DNA from 3 places in the Halomonas sp. GD1P12 genome. Region 2 is predicted to be linked to each of the others. Evidence: predicted binding sites of a transcription regulator. Region 2 holds the regulator's gene; each other region holds the start of a gene.
What was found. The regulator sigma-54, encoded in region 2, starts transcription at its own class of promoters, with help from an activator protein. The targets are predictions, from matches to a motif close to TGGCACNNNNNTTGCTNT.
Positions count from the first base shown of each region.

Region 1: the regulator sigma-54 is predicted to act here: its motif matches at 1,437-1,454, upstream of urtA (urea ABC transporter substrate-binding protein).
Region 3: the regulator sigma-54 is predicted to act here: its motif matches at 3,431-3,448, upstream of glnL (nitrogen regulation protein NR(II)).

Region 1 is NZ_CP107007.1:3,468,522-3,473,845, reverse strand. Features, by position in the region: gene OCT39_RS15985 (tripartite tricarboxylate transporter permease) at 1-1,195, shown strand, start outside; gene urtA (urea ABC transporter substrate-binding protein) at 1,604-2,884, shown strand; gene urtB (urea ABC transporter permease subunit UrtB) at 2,957-4,561, shown strand; gene urtC (urea ABC transporter permease subunit UrtC) at 4,565-5,324, shown strand, end outside.
Region 2 is NZ_CP107007.1:2,124,601-2,129,924, forward strand. Features, by position in the region: gene lptA (lipopolysaccharide transport periplasmic protein LptA) at 1-275, shown strand, start outside; gene lptB (LPS export ABC transporter ATP-binding protein) at 310-1,035, shown strand; gene OCT39_RS09955 (RNA polymerase factor sigma-54) at 1,141-2,553, shown strand; gene hpf (ribosome hibernation-promoting factor, HPF/YfiA family) at 2,635-2,943, shown strand; gene OCT39_RS09965 (PTS sugar transporter subunit IIA) at 2,948-3,418, shown strand; gene rapZ (RNase adapter RapZ) at 3,515-4,429, shown strand; gene OCT39_RS09975 (HPr family phosphocarrier protein) at 4,485-4,754, shown strand; gene OCT39_RS09980 (hypothetical protein) at 4,827-5,324, shown strand, end outside.
Region 3 is NZ_CP107007.1:217,085-222,408, forward strand. Features, by position in the region: gene OCT39_RS01080 (hypothetical protein) at 371-676, opposite strand; gene glnA (glutamate--ammonia ligase) at 1,286-2,692, shown strand; gene OCT39_RS01090 (DUF4124 domain-containing protein) at 2,770-3,315, shown strand; gene glnL (nitrogen regulation protein NR(II)) at 3,527-4,585, shown strand; gene ntrC (nitrogen regulation protein NR(I)) at 4,582-5,324, shown strand, end outside.

The DNA of each region.
Region 1 (5,324 bases), 1.3 Mb from region 2:
GCTGGCGATCTCTGCCATCGCTTCCTTCATCGGCAGCCTGGTGGCGACCGTGGGCTTGATTCTGCTGGCGCCGCTTTTGGCCAACTTCGCGCTGACCTTCGGGCCGGCGGAGTACTTTGCGCTGTTCATGCTGGCGTTCGCAACGCTGGGCGGCATCACCGGCAAGAACCCGATCAAGACGGTGGTGGCGGCGTGCCTGGGGTTGATGATCGCGACTGTCGGGATCGATAACACCGGGGTGCAGCGCTATACCTTCGGTGTGCTCGAGCTGTTCGAGGGCGTCGACTTCATCATCGCCATCGTCGGCCTGTTCGCCATTTCCGAGCTTTTGTTCTTCATCGAGGAGCGCGCCGGCGGTGGCAAGGAGAACATGAAGGTCAACAAGCTCGCGCTAAGCTGGCGGGAGATCCGCGAGATTCTGCCCTCGAGCTTTCGCGGCGGGGTGCTGGGCTTCGTCGCCGGCGTGCTGCCGGGTGCCGGGGCGTCGCTTGGAAGTTTCATCAGCTACACGCTGGAAAAGAAAGCGGTTGGCAAGAAAGGCCGCTTCGGCGAAGGCGACCCGCGCGGCGTGGCCGCCCCGGAGGCAGGCAACAACGGCGCCTCGAGCGGCGCACTGGTGCCCATGCTGACCCTCGGTGTGCCCGGTAGCGGCACGACTGCGGTGCTGCTGGCGCTTTTGATTTCGCTGAACATCACCCCCGGCCCGCTCATGTTCACCCAGAACGCCGATATCGTTTGGGGCGTGATCGCGGCGCTGCTGATCGGTAACTTCCTGCTTTTGGTGCTCAACATTCCGCTGGTGGGCATCTTCGTGAAGCTTTTGTCGATTCCGCCGATGTACCTGCTGCCGGTGGTGACGATGGTCGCGTTCGTGGGGATCTACTCGATCAGCAACACGACGTTTGACCTTTACTTCATGGTGGCCTTCGGCGTGGGCGGCTATATCCTGCGCAAGCTGGAAATACCGCTGGTGCCGGTCATTCTGGGACTGCTGCTGGGCCCGGAAATGGAGAAGAACCTGCGCCACGCCATGGAAATTTCCGACGGCGACTGGATGATCTTGTGGGACAGCGGCTTGGCGATCGGCCTGTGGGTCTTCGCCGGGGTGGGGCTGATCCTGCCGTATCTGCTGGGCCCGCTGCTGCGCCGGCGTATGCATAAACCCATTGAAAAGGGCACGCCGGAGAGCGATTGATCCAGCTGCTCGCAAGGCTCTGAAAGCGGGGCGTCGACACCAGTCGGCGCCCCGCTTTTTTGTGGGGGCCGTGTTTTGAGCGCGAGCGCACGCTAATGGTGCGCGTGATCATAGTGGTGCAGCCTGTTTGCCCGCCGCTGCGAAAACGCCGCGCTCTTTTAGTGCGTAAGGGGTGCGTCCAATTTTAAATCGCGTGTTTAAGTTTATGATTAAAAATGCATAAGCGGTTAATGCTCCGAGGTGGCGCACTCCTTGCAGGGTCATTGAGCTAGTGGTCATCGGGCGGCTGTGCTCGATGGGGCTCAATAACAATCCCCGCGCAAGGGGTGCAAGGAGATTCACGTGGTCCATCCAACGCACAATTCGCTCTCCCGCCGTTTCGTCACCTCGCTTCTCGCCGCCGCCGTCATGGGCGCCGGCGCTCAGGCCGTTGCCCAGGAAAGCGACGACCCGATCAAGGTCGGTATCCTGCACTCGCTCTCCGGCACCATGGCGATCAGCGAGTCGACGCTGAAGGACACCGTCGAAATGCTCATCGAGCAGCAGAACGAGGCTGGTGGTCTGCTGGGCCGTCAGTTGGAAGCCGTGGTGGTCGACCCCGCTTCCAACTGGCCGCTGTTTGCCGAGCGCGCCCGCGAACTGCTGGCTCAGGAAGAGGTGGATGTCATCTTCGGCAACTGGACCTCGGTTTCCCGTAAAGCCGTGCTGCCGGTGGTCGAGGAGCTCAACGGCCTGCTGTTCTACCCGGTGCAGTACGAGGGTGAAGAGTCGTCCGAGAACGTCTTCTACACCGGGGCCGCGCCCAACCAGCAGGCGATTCCCGCCGTCGACTACCTGATCAACGAAGTCGGCATCGAGCGCTTCGCCTTGGTCGGCACCGACTACGTCTATCCGCGCACCACCAACCGCATCCTCGAGGCCTACCTGCAAGACGAGCACGGCGTGGCGGAAGAAGACATCATGGTCAACTACACGCCCTTTGGCCATTCGGACTGGCAGAACATCGTCTCCGAGATTCGCCGCTTCGGTGAAGAGGGCAAGCCCACCGCGGTGGTCTCGACCATCAACGGTGACGCCAACGTGCCGTTCTACCGCGAGCTCGCCAACCAGGGCATCGACGCCGCCGACATTCCGGTCATCGCCTTCTCGGTGGGCGAGCAGGAGCTTTCCGGTATCGACACCGGCCCGCTGGTCGGCCACCTGGCCGCCTGGAACTACTTCATGAGCGTGGATACCGACGAGAACTACGACTTCATCGACGCCTGGATCGATCACACCGGCGATGAGATGTCGGTGACCAACGACCCGATGGAAGCGCACTACATTGGCTTCAACATGTGGGCCGAAGCGGTGCGCAAGGCCGGCACCACAGATGTCGACGCGATCAAGGACGCCATCATCGGTGTTTCTGTGCCGAACCTCTCCGGCGGCTATGCGGCCATGATGCCCAACCACCACATCACCAAGCCGGTGCTGATCGGTGAAATTCAGGACAACGGCCAGTTCGACATCGTCTGGCAAACACCTTCTACCGTGGCCGGCGACGCCTGGTCCGACTATCTGCCGGGCTCCCGCGATCTGATCGCTGACTGGCGCAAGCCACTGGCGTGCGGCAACTTCAACGTCGTCAGCGGCTCTTGCGGTGGCAGCACCGCAGCGGAAGAAGCCGAAGCGGCGCTGGCCGAGTAACGCTCCCTTCACCCGGGCCGCCGTCGCGGCCCGGGGCACGCCACCTCCCACTGACACTCAAAGGAACAACCCATGAGGCGCTTCCTTTTCTGGTCGTTCGTCTGCTTGTTGCTGGCCGGTTTTCTGCCAGGTGCCGCAGCACAAACCAGCGCACAAGATAGTGACCCCGGCTATTCGCTGCTCGAAACCTTGGACGTTGACTCCTACCGCGATAAGGGCGAGGCGATCAACGAGATTTTGCAAAGCGATGACGAGCGCGCCCGCGGCTGGCTGCAGGCGCTGCTCGACGGCCGCCTGCAGCGCACCGATGACGGCCGCTTCGTCATCGTGCTGAACAATACCGGGCGCAGTTGGCCCGTCGAAGACGCGCTGAGCGGTGAGCCGCTGGGTGAGATGTCGCGCCGCGAGCTCGACCGTATCGGGATCAACAACGCGCTGCGCAATCAGCTTAGAAGCGCGATTGCCGTGGTGGATCTCTACTCGCCCAACGTCGAGCGCCGACGCACCTCCGCCGACCGCCTGCTGGGCGAGGTGGACGATGAGCTTTTCGAGACGCTGACCCCACTGATCGAGGAGGCCGAGGACGACTACGTGCGCCGGCGCCTGGCCCAGGCGGTGGCGATTTACCAAACCGAAAACGGGGAGATGGCAGGGGTCGAGGCGCTGGCCGGAAGCCTGCATCCGCGCGCCCGCGTGGCGCTGAACCGCGCCACCAATGCCGAGAACCCGGCGGTGGCGGACGCCGCCCGCTCAGCCCTTGCAAGCGTCGAGCAGAACTTGAAGATCAACCGCGGCGTCGAGACGCTCTACTTCGGCCTGAGCCTTGGCTCGGTGCTGGTGCTCTCCGCGATAGGACTTGCCATCACGTTCGGGGTGATGGGCGTGATCAACATGGCCCATGGCGAGCTGATGATGCTGGGCGCCTACACCACGTGGATGATGCAGCAGCTTCTGCCCGGCCAGCCCGGCCTTGCGCTGATGCTCTCGATACCCGCCGGCTTTCTGGTGGCCGCACTGGCCGGTATCGCCATCGAGCGTAGCGTCATTCAGTTTCTCAAGGGCCGCCCGCTGGAAACCCTGCTGGCCACTTTCGGCATCAGCCTGATCCTGCAGCAACTGGTACGCACGGTAATTTCGCCGCTCAACCGCACGGTGATCACCCCGGAGTGGATGAGCGGGTCGCTCGTCATCAATGACGCCCTGTCGCTGACGCTCAATCGCATGTTCGTACTTGGCTTTGCGCTGCTGGTTTTTGTCGGGCTGATGCTGATCATGCGCCGCACGCGCCTGGGGCTCGAGGTGCGCGCCGTGACGCAAAACCGCGCCATGGCGCGCTCGATGGGAATTCGCGCCACCCGGGTGGATATCCTGACCTTCGCACTCGGCTCCGGCGTTGCCGGGCTTGCCGGCGTTGCGCTTTCCCAGCTCACCAACGTGGGGCCAAACCTTGGCCAGAACTACATCATCGATTCGTTCATGGTGGTGGTATTCGGCGGGGTGGGCAATCTCTGGGGCACGCTGGTCGCGGGGCTGTCGCTTGGCGTAATCAACCAAGTCCTCGAGCCCTGGGCGGGCGCGGTGCTGGCCAAGATCATCGTGCTGGTATTCATCATTTTGTTCATTCAAAAGCGCCCGCGGGGACTCTTCCCGCAGAAGGGCCGCGCGGCGGAGGGTTAACCGATGAGCTTTCAGGCAACCTCGAGCCGCTTCTGGCTCGCCCGCCCTTTCACCGAGCGCGCGACGCAAATCTTTCTCGGCGTGCTGCTGGCCGCGCTCGTCATCGTCACCGTGCTGCACGTGGCCGTGCCGCAAGGCCACGCGCTGCACGTGAACGCCTACACGGTGAACCTGTTCGGCAAGTACTTGAGCTATGCGCTGCTGGCCGTGGCGGTGGACCTGGTGTGGGGGTATCTGGGCATTCTGAGCCTGGGCCACGGCGCCTTTTTCGCCATCGGCGGCTACGCCATGGGCATGTACCTGATGCGCCAGATCGGCGATCGCGGCACCTACGGCGACCCGGTACTGCCGGACTTCATGGTATTTCTCAACTGGGATAGCCTGCCCTGGTACTGGCTCGGCTTCGACATGGCCTGGTTTGCCTTTGCCATGGTGCTGCTGGCGCCGGGGCTTTTAGCGCTGATCTTCGGCTTTCTGGCGTTTCGCTCGCGGGTGACCGGGGTGTATCTCTCGATCATCACTCAGGCGCTCACCTTTGCGCTGATGCTGGCGTTTTTCCGCAACGAGATGGGGTTTGGCGGCAACAACGGCCTGACGGATTTTCGCGAGATTCTGGGTTTCAACCTGCGAAGCAGTGACACGCGCCTTGGCCTATTTTTGGCGTCCGGGGTAGCACTGGCGCTGGGCTATCTTCTCTGCCGGGCCATCGTGACCAGCAAGCTTGGCCGAGTCTGCGTGGCCACCCGCGATGCCGAGGCGCGTA
Region 2 (5,324 bases):
TCTCCCAGGCGACCGCCACCGGCGAGCGCGCCTATCTTCGCAACCAGCTCGAAAATGAGCCGGCGCCCATGGAGGGCTGGGCGCGACGCATCGTTTACCACGTCAGCGAGCGCCGGGTCGAGCTGATCGATCAGGCCGAGCTCACCCAGCGCAGCGACCGCTTTCGTGGCGGGCGGCTGGAGTATTTTATCGACCGCGAAGTGGTTCAGGCGCGCTCCGACGTCAGCGGTGGCGACAACCAGCGCATTCGCATGACGCTGCAGCCCGCGCAATAGGAGAGTCATCGTGTCGAGCACCCAACCTGAAGCGATCAAGACGCTTCACGCCCGCCACCTGGCCAAAAGCTACAAGCGCCGCCGGGTGGTCAAGGATATCAATCTGGAGATCACCCAGGGCAGCGTCGTGGGCCTGCTTGGCCCTAACGGGGCGGGCAAGACGACCTCGTTTTACATGATCGTGGGGCTGGTCAAGGCGGATGCCGGAAGCGTAGGTATCGACGAGCTGGATTTGACCCGGGCACCGATGCACGAACGCGCCATCGCCGGCATCGGCTATCTGCCCCAGGAGGCATCGATCTTTAGAAAGCTCTCGGTGGCCGACAACATCATGGCCATTCTGGAGACGCGCAAGGAGCTGGACCGCCCTGCCCGCCAGGCGCGCCTGGAGCAGCTGCTGGAAGATTTTCACATCACCCACATTCGCGACAACCTGGGGATGAGCCTCTCCGGTGGCGAGCGCCGCCGCGTGGAAATCGCCCGGTCGCTGGCCACTGACCCGGCCTTCATCCTGCTCGACGAACCCTTCGCCGGGGTGGATCCAATTTCCGTCGGCGAGATCAAGTCGATCATCCTTGCGCTCAAGGCGCGCCATATCGGCGTGTTGATCACCGACCACAACGTCCGTGAGACGCTGGATATCTGCGACATCGCCTATATCGTCGGCGACGGCCATATCATCGCAAGCGGCGACGCCGACGCCATTCTTGGCGATCAAAAGGTGCGCGAGGTCTATCTGGGCGCAGATTTTCGCCTCTAACCCGGTGACAACCATAAAGTTCCGGGTAGTGGCATATTTATTGCACTTGCGTCGAACCCCGTCTCGCTCTAGTGTGGAGCTTTACGAGTAACGAGTGGTTCTTCGATGGTCATGAAAGCTTCTCTACAGCTGCGCGTCGGTACGCAGCTGACCATGACACCGCAGCTGCAGCAGGCTATCGCCCTGCTGCAGCTCTCGACGTTGGACCTGCGCCAGGAGATCCAGCAGGCGCTCGACGCCAACCCGCTTTTAGAGCAGGAAGACGAATTCGGCGAAGAGACAACCCAGGAGACGCCAGAAACCGAGTGGGAAGAGAGCATCCCCCAGGAGCTTGCCACCGACAGCGAATGGTCCGACACCTACCAGGACATGGCCGCCGGTGGCAGCGGCGAAGGCCCGGATTTCGAGCGCCAGGCCACTGGCCAAAGCCTTCAGGGGCATCTGTTGTGGCAGTTGGCGATGACGGATACCAGCCCACGAGACCATGCCATTGCCGAAAGCCTGATCGATGCGCTGGATGCCAACGGCTACCTGACCCAGCCGCTTAACGACATTCGCGAAGGCCTTAAGGCCCAGGGCCTGGACGGCCTGAGCCAGCGGGAGGTGGAAAACGTGCTGCTGCGCGTGCAGCAGTTCGAGCCCACCGGCGTGTTCGCCCGCGATCTGCGCGAGTGTCTGCTGCTACAGCTGGCAGCGCTTGCCGACGATACTCCGCTGCTGATGCAGGCCCGGCGCCTGGTGCGTCAGTTTCTGGAAGCGCTGGGCAAAAACGACCTGCGCCTGTTGAAACGCCGCCTCAGCCTCGATGACGAGCAGCTCGACGATGTGGTTCGGCTGATTCGAAGCCTCGACCCGCGCCCGGGCAGCGCCTTTGGTGCCACCAACCAAAGCTACATCACCCCGGACCTGGTGGTCCGTCACGACCAGGAAGGCTGGCATCTCGAGCTCAATCCGGAGGCGCTGCCCAAGCTTCGCGTTCAGCCGGACTACGCCAGCCTCATCAAGCGCGCCGACAAGAGCCAGGACAATCAGTTCTTGAAAGAACACCTGCAGGAGGCGCGCTGGCTGATCAAGAGCCTGTCGAGTCGAAACGACACCCTTTTGCGCGTTGGCCGCGAAATCATCGCTCGCCAGATCGGTTTTCTGGAGCGCGGCGAAGAAGCGATGAAACCGTTGATTCTCGCCGACATCGCCGAAGCGGTGGAGATGCACGAGTCGACGATCTCGCGGGTCACGACGCAAAAATATATTCACACGCCCCGCGGCGTATTCGAGCTCAAGTACTTTTTCTCGAGCCAGGTGAGCGGTCAGGACGGCGGCGACAGCCACTCCAGCACCGCGATCCGCGCCCGGCTCAAAAAACTGATTCAAGACGAAACGCCAGGCAAGCCGCTATCGGACAGCCATTTGGTCACGCTACTCGAGGCCAACGGCATCAACGTGGCCAGGCGCACCGTGGCCAAATACCGCGAAGCGATGGGCATTCCCTCCTCCAGTGAGCGGCGCCGTTTACGTTAAACGGGAAACTTGCCGGCAGGGCTTTGCAATGGCGGAAAAAGGGTTACAATCGAAGGACAGTCCTGGATTAGGAGTACGTCGATGCAAGTGAACATTACCGGTCATCACCTGGAACTGACAGACGCCCTGCGTGACTACGTCAACGAGAAACTCGAGCGTATCGAACGCCACTACGACAACATCACCACCGTGCAGGTGACGCTGTCGATCGAAAAGGAGCGTCAGCAGGCCGCCTGCACGCTGCATGCTTCGGGCGCCGACGTACACGCCGAAGCCGAGGACAACGATATGTATGCCGCCATCGACGCCCTGGCCGACAAGCTCGACCGCCAACTGGTAAAACACAAGGAAAAAGCACAGGCCCGCGCCCAGGGCGCTGGCGTGCGTTAATTCGATGACCCTGGAAACCATACTCCCCCCGGAGCGCGTGCTGTTCGACGTCCCCGGGGGCAGCAAAAAACGGGTGCTGGAGTTCTTCAGCACGTTCATCGCTCAAAACACACCGAGCCTGGATAGTCAGGAAGTCTTCAGCCGGCTGGTCGGTCGTGAGCGCCTTGGCAGTACCGGCATCGGCAATGGGGTCGCGATTCCCCACGCCCGAAGTCCGCACTGCAGCGCGCCGATCGCCGGCTTTCTAAAGCTCGCCGAACCCGTCGACTTCGACGCCATCGATGGCGATCCGGTGGATCTGGTGTTCGTGCTGCTGGTACCGGAAGAGGCGGACGACACGCATCTGGCGCTTTTGGGCCAGGTCGCCACCATCATGAACGACGCCACGACCCGCGCGCAGTTTCGAAAGTGTGAAAGCCAGCGCGAGCTTTTAGAGCTGGTCACCGCCCGCATTCGCGAGCAGGCGCAGGGGTAAGCCCACCACCTTCGCTTTTCCCGGCCCTTCAATCGCAATCGCGCTTACGTACAGGCGTGTGCCGATAAGAGCGCTCACTGACCGAAGAGAGACACGATGCAACTTGTGATCATCAGCGGCCGCTCCGGGTCGGGGAAGTCCATTGCGCTTCAGGCGCTGGAAGATTTGGGCTACTACGCCATCGACAACCTGCCGGCAATGCTTTTGGGCTCGCTGGTCGAAGAGCTTGGCCAGCACGGTGAGCGCACGCACCTGGCGGTGAGCATCGATGCACGCAATCTGCCCACCGCGCTCGAACGCTTCCCTGCGCTGCTCCAGGACATCAAAAACGGCAGCACCCGCGTTCAGGTCATTTATCTGACCACCGACGCGCGCACGCTGCTCGAGCGCTACTCCGCCACTCGTCGGCGCCATCCGCTCACCCGCGACAGCGACATGACGCTGGAAGAGGCGATTTCCCAGGAGGAGCAGACGCTATTCGGCATTCGCGAGCTGGCGGATCTGATGATCGACACTTCGCGGCTCACGGTGCACGATCTGCGCCGACGCATCACCGACCAGCTGGGGCACCAGCGCCAAAGCCAGCTTACGCTCACGCTCGAGTCCTTCGGCTACAAGCGTGGCGTGCCGCTGGACGCCGATATCGTCTTCGACATTCGCTGCCTGCCCAACCCCTACTGGGACCCGACGCTACGCCCCCACACCGGTCGTGACGACGCGATCGTCGGTTTTCTGGAGAGCTACCCGGTGGTCGGTGATATGCGCCAGGACATTCTCGATTGGCTCGAGAAGTGGCTGCCCGCCTACCAGAATAGCCAGCGTAGCTACATGACCGTTGCGATTGGCTGCACCGGCGGCCAGCACCGCTCGGTCTACATGGTCGACCGGCTGGCGCAGGATCTGCTCGCCTCGCGCGGGGGTGTTCAAGTGCGCCACCGGGAGCTGGGCCTTCACTTTAGCCTCGACGCCACGAGCGGCTCAAACGCTGTTGACGACCGATCAACGGCGTAACGCAGGGGCCGGGATCAGCACCACCATAAGCAACGAGCGGAAAACAGGGAAACAGGTGCCAGAAAGACGTTTGACACTGACCAATCAGCGCGGCCTGCACGCCCGCGCCGCCACCAAACTCGTAACCTGCGCGCAGCGTTTCGAGGCGAGCGTGCACGTCTACCGGCAGACCCAGAAAGCCGATGCCGCCAATATCATGTCACTTTTGATGCTGGCCGCACCCTGCGGCACCGAGCTCGTTGTAGAGGCCACGGGCGACGACGCCGAGGCGGCGCTGGACGCCCTACAGGCGCTGTTCGAGGCGCGCTTCGACGAGGACGCCTGATCCCCGTCCAGGGCGCTACGCCTTTTCATCGATCGGTTCTCAGCGGCCGATGCTCATCTATCGGGCCCCATCATGCAGCTCATTCAGACCGGTAAGTACTCCCGGGTCTATTTCGACCCGGCCCGCGATCATTTCATCAAAACCTTTCATCCCAAGGCCTTCGACCGGCTGCGCTATCTAACGCGCATTCGCCCCTACCCTGGGCACAACTTCGCCCTGGTCGCCGCGCGCCTGGAGGCGCTCGGTATCGCCACGCCGCGCATCGTCGAGGCCCGCCCTTACCGATTGGTCACCGACAACGTCCACGGTGAGCCGCTCAGGGCCCACATTCTCGACTCCCCAAATCTACAGGAGCAGTATCTGGACGCGCTGGCCGCTTTCGATCACGAGGGCATTCACTGTCGCGGCCTGCACACCGAGAATTTTCTGGTCCATGAGGGCCGCATGGTGGCCATCGACCTCGACGCTTACAAGCTGCCGCGCTGGCGGCGCTACCCACGCCGGGAGTATCTGGACTGCCTGAGTCGCTCGCTCGCCGGGCCCGAGTACTTTTTGTTCGAGCGTCTGCTC
Region 3 (5,324 bases), 1.9 Mb from region 2:
CAGTGATCATAAGAAGCTCGAAAAATTGAACCTCGACTAATGCGGACAGCGCTGAGAAAGTACCGTTTTACCTGATGTTTTTTTATGTGGCGTCGCTAATTATATGCCTAAAGTTAAGTATAAAAAATGGCATGCAGAAACGATGGATGCAAAATGTAATACGGTGGAAGCCAAGGCAATTAAAAAGTCGATAGTACTTGATCTAGAAAGCTTGAAACGAGGTAAGTAATCTAAAGTATTTAATTTAATACGGACAAGGACTTGAGTTTTTACTTTGGCTTGTAAAAACCTGTTAAAGGATTAACCCCACCGTTCAAGGAATCCAAGCACTCAAACGGTGGGGCCATACTAGCGAGAAGGAAGCTTAACGTTATTTCTCGCCCTCATCCCAGTGTTCCATCGCGCGCTTGTCATCGGGCAGGCGGACGATGTCGTCGAGGCTGAGTTTGCCGTGGGTTTTGAAGCGGTGGCCGTGGGCGTCGAGAATGGCGGCGACGCTGCCAACGCTGACGCCTTCGTCTTCCCGGTAGGTTTCCACCTTCACCCGCACGATACGGTTTTGGTAACGGGCGGAGAGGATGTCGCCGCGGCGGGGGGCGTCGTGGTTCGGGTCGTTCTTGAAGTATTCCGATACGCTGGTTTTGCCTGGGTCGTCCCATTCGATGTGTTGATGCATTCTGCGGGTCCTTTTACCGGGTGAATGATGAGCTTAGTGTAGTTTGTAATGTCGGCAATCGGCCACCTGTGCCCTTTTTCATTAGAGGCCCCGTGGAATCGCCTTATCGAAAGGCGGTGGCACGCATCATTTTTAGGCGCAAAGGCGTTTGATTGTTTCGTTCTGGCTATTTCATCAACAGCTATGCACTTTTTTGGTTCAAATTTTAACTGAGTGATCGTTTGTGGTGCGTTTTTCGCTTTGTGGGCGCAGGCTGGAAGCGAGCCAACCGCGTTATGCATCGAGGTTGCACCGCCAATAAATTGAAAAAACTTTTCAAAACAGTGTCTTGTTATAGGGCATGCCATATTGGTGCAAAGTTGGCACGCTACATGCTTACTAAAAGGCAACGGCTGGCGTCGTAGGCAAACGCTTTTGGGCGTGCTACAACGAGAGCCGGTTTACCTTGAATCGCAGGTGTCAGGGCGGGAGTCAGCGCCTATCACGCGAACAAACAACGAAGGCGTGGCTTACGCACGTTGCGTACGACGGCTTTGTTCAACAATACGTTTAATCGATCGCTTACAGTACACGCTTTAAGCCACGCTCATACCGGAGACGGAGAACAGTATGTCAGCCAAGACGCTCGCGCTAATCGAAGAAAATGAAGTCAAGTGGGTAGATCTGCGTTTCACCGATACGCGCGGTAAAGAGCAGCACGTCACCGTACCGGCACGGGACGTCGACGAAGAGTTTTTTGAAAACGGCCAAATGTTCGATGGCTCCTCCATCGAAGGCTGGAAAGGCATCAACGAATCCGACATGATTCTGCGTCCCGAAGACGGCACTGCCTTCCTCGACCCCTTCACCGAAGACGCGACCATCATCCTGCGTTGCGACATCATCGAGCCGGCCACCATGCAGGGCTACGATCGCGACCCGCGCTCCATCGCCAAGCGCGCTGAAGCCTACCTCGAGTCCACTGGCCTTGGCGATACCGCCTTCTTCGGCCCGGAGCCCGAGTTCTTCATCTTCGATCAGGTGCACTGGAAAACCGATATCCAGGGTTCCATGTTCAAGATCAGCTCTGAAGAGGGCGCTTGGGCGACCGACAGCGACGTCGAAGGCGGCAACCTTGGCCACCGCCCGCGCGTGAAAGGCGGCTACTTCCCGGTGCCGCCGGTCGACAGCTTCCACGACATCCGTGGCGCGATGTGTAACACCCTCGAAGCGATCGGCCAGAGCGTCGAAGTGCATCACCACGAAGTAGCGAACGCCGGCCAGAACGAAATCGGCGTGAAGTTCAACACGCTGGTGAAAAAGGCCGACGAAGTTCAGGAAATGAAGTACGTGATCCACAACGTGGCGCACGCTTACGGCAAGACCGCCACCTTCATGCCGAAGCCGCTGGTGGGCGATAACGGTTCGGGCATGCACGTGCACCAGTCGTTCTGGAAGGATGGTGAAAACCAGTTCGCCGGCGACGAGTACGCGGGTCTTTCTGAAATGGCGCTTTACTACATCGGCGGTGTGATCAAGCACGCTCGCGCCCTGAACGCGTTCACCAACGCGTCGACCAACTCCTACAAGCGTCTGGTACCGGGTTTCGAAGCGCCGGTCATGCTCGCCTACAGTGCGCGTAACCGCTCTGCCTCCATCCGCATTCCGTACACCGCGAGCCCGAAAGGCAAGCGTGTCGAAACTCGCTTCCCCGACCCGACTGCCAACCCGTACCTGGCGTTCGCGGCGATGCTGATGGCCGGTATCGACGGCATCAAGAACAAGATCCACCCGGGCGACGCGATGGACAAGAACCTGTACGACCTGCCGCCGGAAGAGGGCAAGGCCGTACCGACCGTCGCCAACAGCCTGGATCAGGCGCTGGAAGCGCTCGACGCCGACCGCGCGTTCCTGACCGAAGGTGGCGTGTTCACCGACGACATGATCGATGCCTACATCGAGCTGAAGATGGAAGAAGTCACGCGCATGCGCATGGCCACACACCCGATCGAGTTCGACATGTACTACAGCTGCTAAGCAGCGGCCCACCTCACCTTCGAGGTGTATTGGCTCCAAACCCCGCCTCGGCGGGGTTTTTTTATGGGGGAATCGCCATGAAAGCGACATTCGATCGGTGGGCGCGCCGGGCCAAAGCGCCAATGCTTTGCGTCCTGGCGGGGAGCCTGACGCTGTGGCTGGCAGAAAGCCCGGCCCAGGCGCAAACGGTGTACCGTGTGGTCGATGAGAGCGGCCGGGTGACCTACACCGACAACCCGGAAAGCGGTGGCGAGGCCGTGACGCTGGCGCCACTGCCGAGCGTGCAGGGCGCGCCGCCGCCTCCGCCGTCACGCAGCCAGGCGCGGCCCGGTCAGCCCTTCATGCCCTATGACCGGTTCGCGATCGAAAGCCCGGCGCCCGACACGCGGCTCGACGACACGATGACGCCGGTGGATGTGCGCGTTCAGCCGCCGCTGCGCGAGGATCACCAGATTCGGCTGCTGGTGAACGGCGAGATCAGCCAATCGGCGCTACACAGCGACGCCTTCTGGCTCACCGGGCTCACTCAGGGGGCGCATCGGCTGGAAGCCGAGCTGCTCGACAGCCAGGGGCGGGTTCAGCACCGCACCGAAGCGGTGAGTATCATCGTCGCGCCGCGATGATGTGCACTAAAATAGTGCATTGGCGTCGTGTGAATTTTACGCCGCGTTGCAATGGCGCATCGTTTTGCGCCGCCTTGAGGCGATTAATCCATCAGGGGCGCGATCGATGCGCGATTGGCGCGCTTTTTGCACTTTCAGTGCATGCGCTTGCGACCCAACGATTGAACCTCGCAGCACCACGCGACTTACCCAAGGCCCCTCAGGACACGCCATGTATCAGCGTTTACTCGAACATCTCACCACCGCCGTGCTGCTGCTGGATGGTGAACTGCGCGTTGGCTGGATGAACCCTGCCGCTGAAGCGCTGTTGGCCGTGAGTATCAGCCGCGTGAAGGGCATGAGCCTGGATACCCTTTTGGGCTGCGGCGAAAGCGTCGATAGCGTGTTGGCCAAGGCGCGCGACGCCTTTCATCCCTACACCCAGCGCGAGGCGCGCATTACGCCGCTCAACGGCGAGCCGCTCACGGTGGACTACACGGTCACGCCGCTCTCGGCGGATGAATTGCTGCTGGAAGTCGAACCCCGCGACCGTTTGATGCAGATCTCCCGCGAGGAGGCGCTGACGACCCGCCAGGAGACCATCAAGGTGCTGGCTCGGGGCCTGGCCCACGAGGTGAAAAACCCGCTGGGCGGTATTCGCGGCGCCGCCCAACTATTGGAGCGCGATCTTGATGATCCGGCGCTGCGCGAGTACACCCGTATCATCGTCGAAGAGGTCGACCGGCTGAAGGACCTGGTAGATTCGATGCTCGGCCCGAATCGTATGACTCGCCATGCCCCGGTCAATATTCACAAGATTCTGGAGCGGGTGCGGGCGCTGCTGCTGGCCGAACACCCGACGGTGACCATCACCCGCGACTACGACCCGAGCCTGCCAGAGCTCTCCGGCGACGAGTCGCAGATGATTCAGGCGGTGCTGAACGTGGCGCGCAACGCCGTGCAGGCGATGACCGAAGCCCAGGTCGAGGCGCCGGAGCTGGTGCTGCGCACCCGCGCCAAGCGCCAGTTCACCCTGGGCGCGGAGCGCCACCGGCTGGTCAGTGAGGTAGGCCTGATCGACAACGGCCCCGGCATTCCGGAAGCCCTGCGCGCCACGCTGTTTTACCCCATGGTCTCCGGGCGCGCGGAAGGCAGCGGCCTGGGCCTCTCGATCGCTCAGTCGATTCTGCATCAACATCACGGATTGATCGAATGCGACTCACACCCGGGACGGACTGAGTTTCGTCTTTTAATTCCGCTGGTTAATCCTCTTACCGGAGACGCGTCATGACTGAGACGACACACGCCGATGTTTCACGGGTCATCATCGTCGACGATGACCGCGCCATTCGCTGGGTGCTGGAGCGCGCCCTGGCGCAGCCGGACCTTGACGTGGAATGTATCGAACGCGCCGACACCGCCCTCGAGCGGCTTTTGAACGACCCGCCGGACGTGCTGGTCACCGATATCCGCATGCCGGGCATCGACGGGTTGGATTTGATGTCGCGCGTACGTGAAGCTCATCCGGATTTGCCGGTCATCGTCATGACCGCCCACTCGGATCTGGACAGCGCCGTGGCCTCCTACCAGGGCGGGGCGTTCGAGTACCTGCCCAAGCCTTTCGATGTGGACGAGGCGCTGGCGCTGGTGCGCCGCGCCGTGGCCCACGCCCGTGAGCGCCAGCGCCCGGTGAGCGTGCCGGAGGGGCTCAACGCCGAGATCATCGGCGAAGCGCCCGCCATGCAGGAGGTGTTTCGCGCCATCGGCCGGCTGTCGCACTCGCATATCACCGTCTTGATCAACGGCGAATCCGGCACCGGCAAGGAGCGAGTCGCCCAGGCGCTTCACCAGCACAGCCCTCGGGCCGGCAAGCCGTTCATCGCGCTGAACATGGCCGCCATTCCCCGTGACCTGATCGAATCCGAGCTGTTCGGCCACGAGAAGGGTGCCTTTACCGGCGCCAACGCCCTGCGCCAGGGGCGCTTCGAGCAGGCCAACGGCGGCACGCTGTTTCTCGACGAGATCGGCGA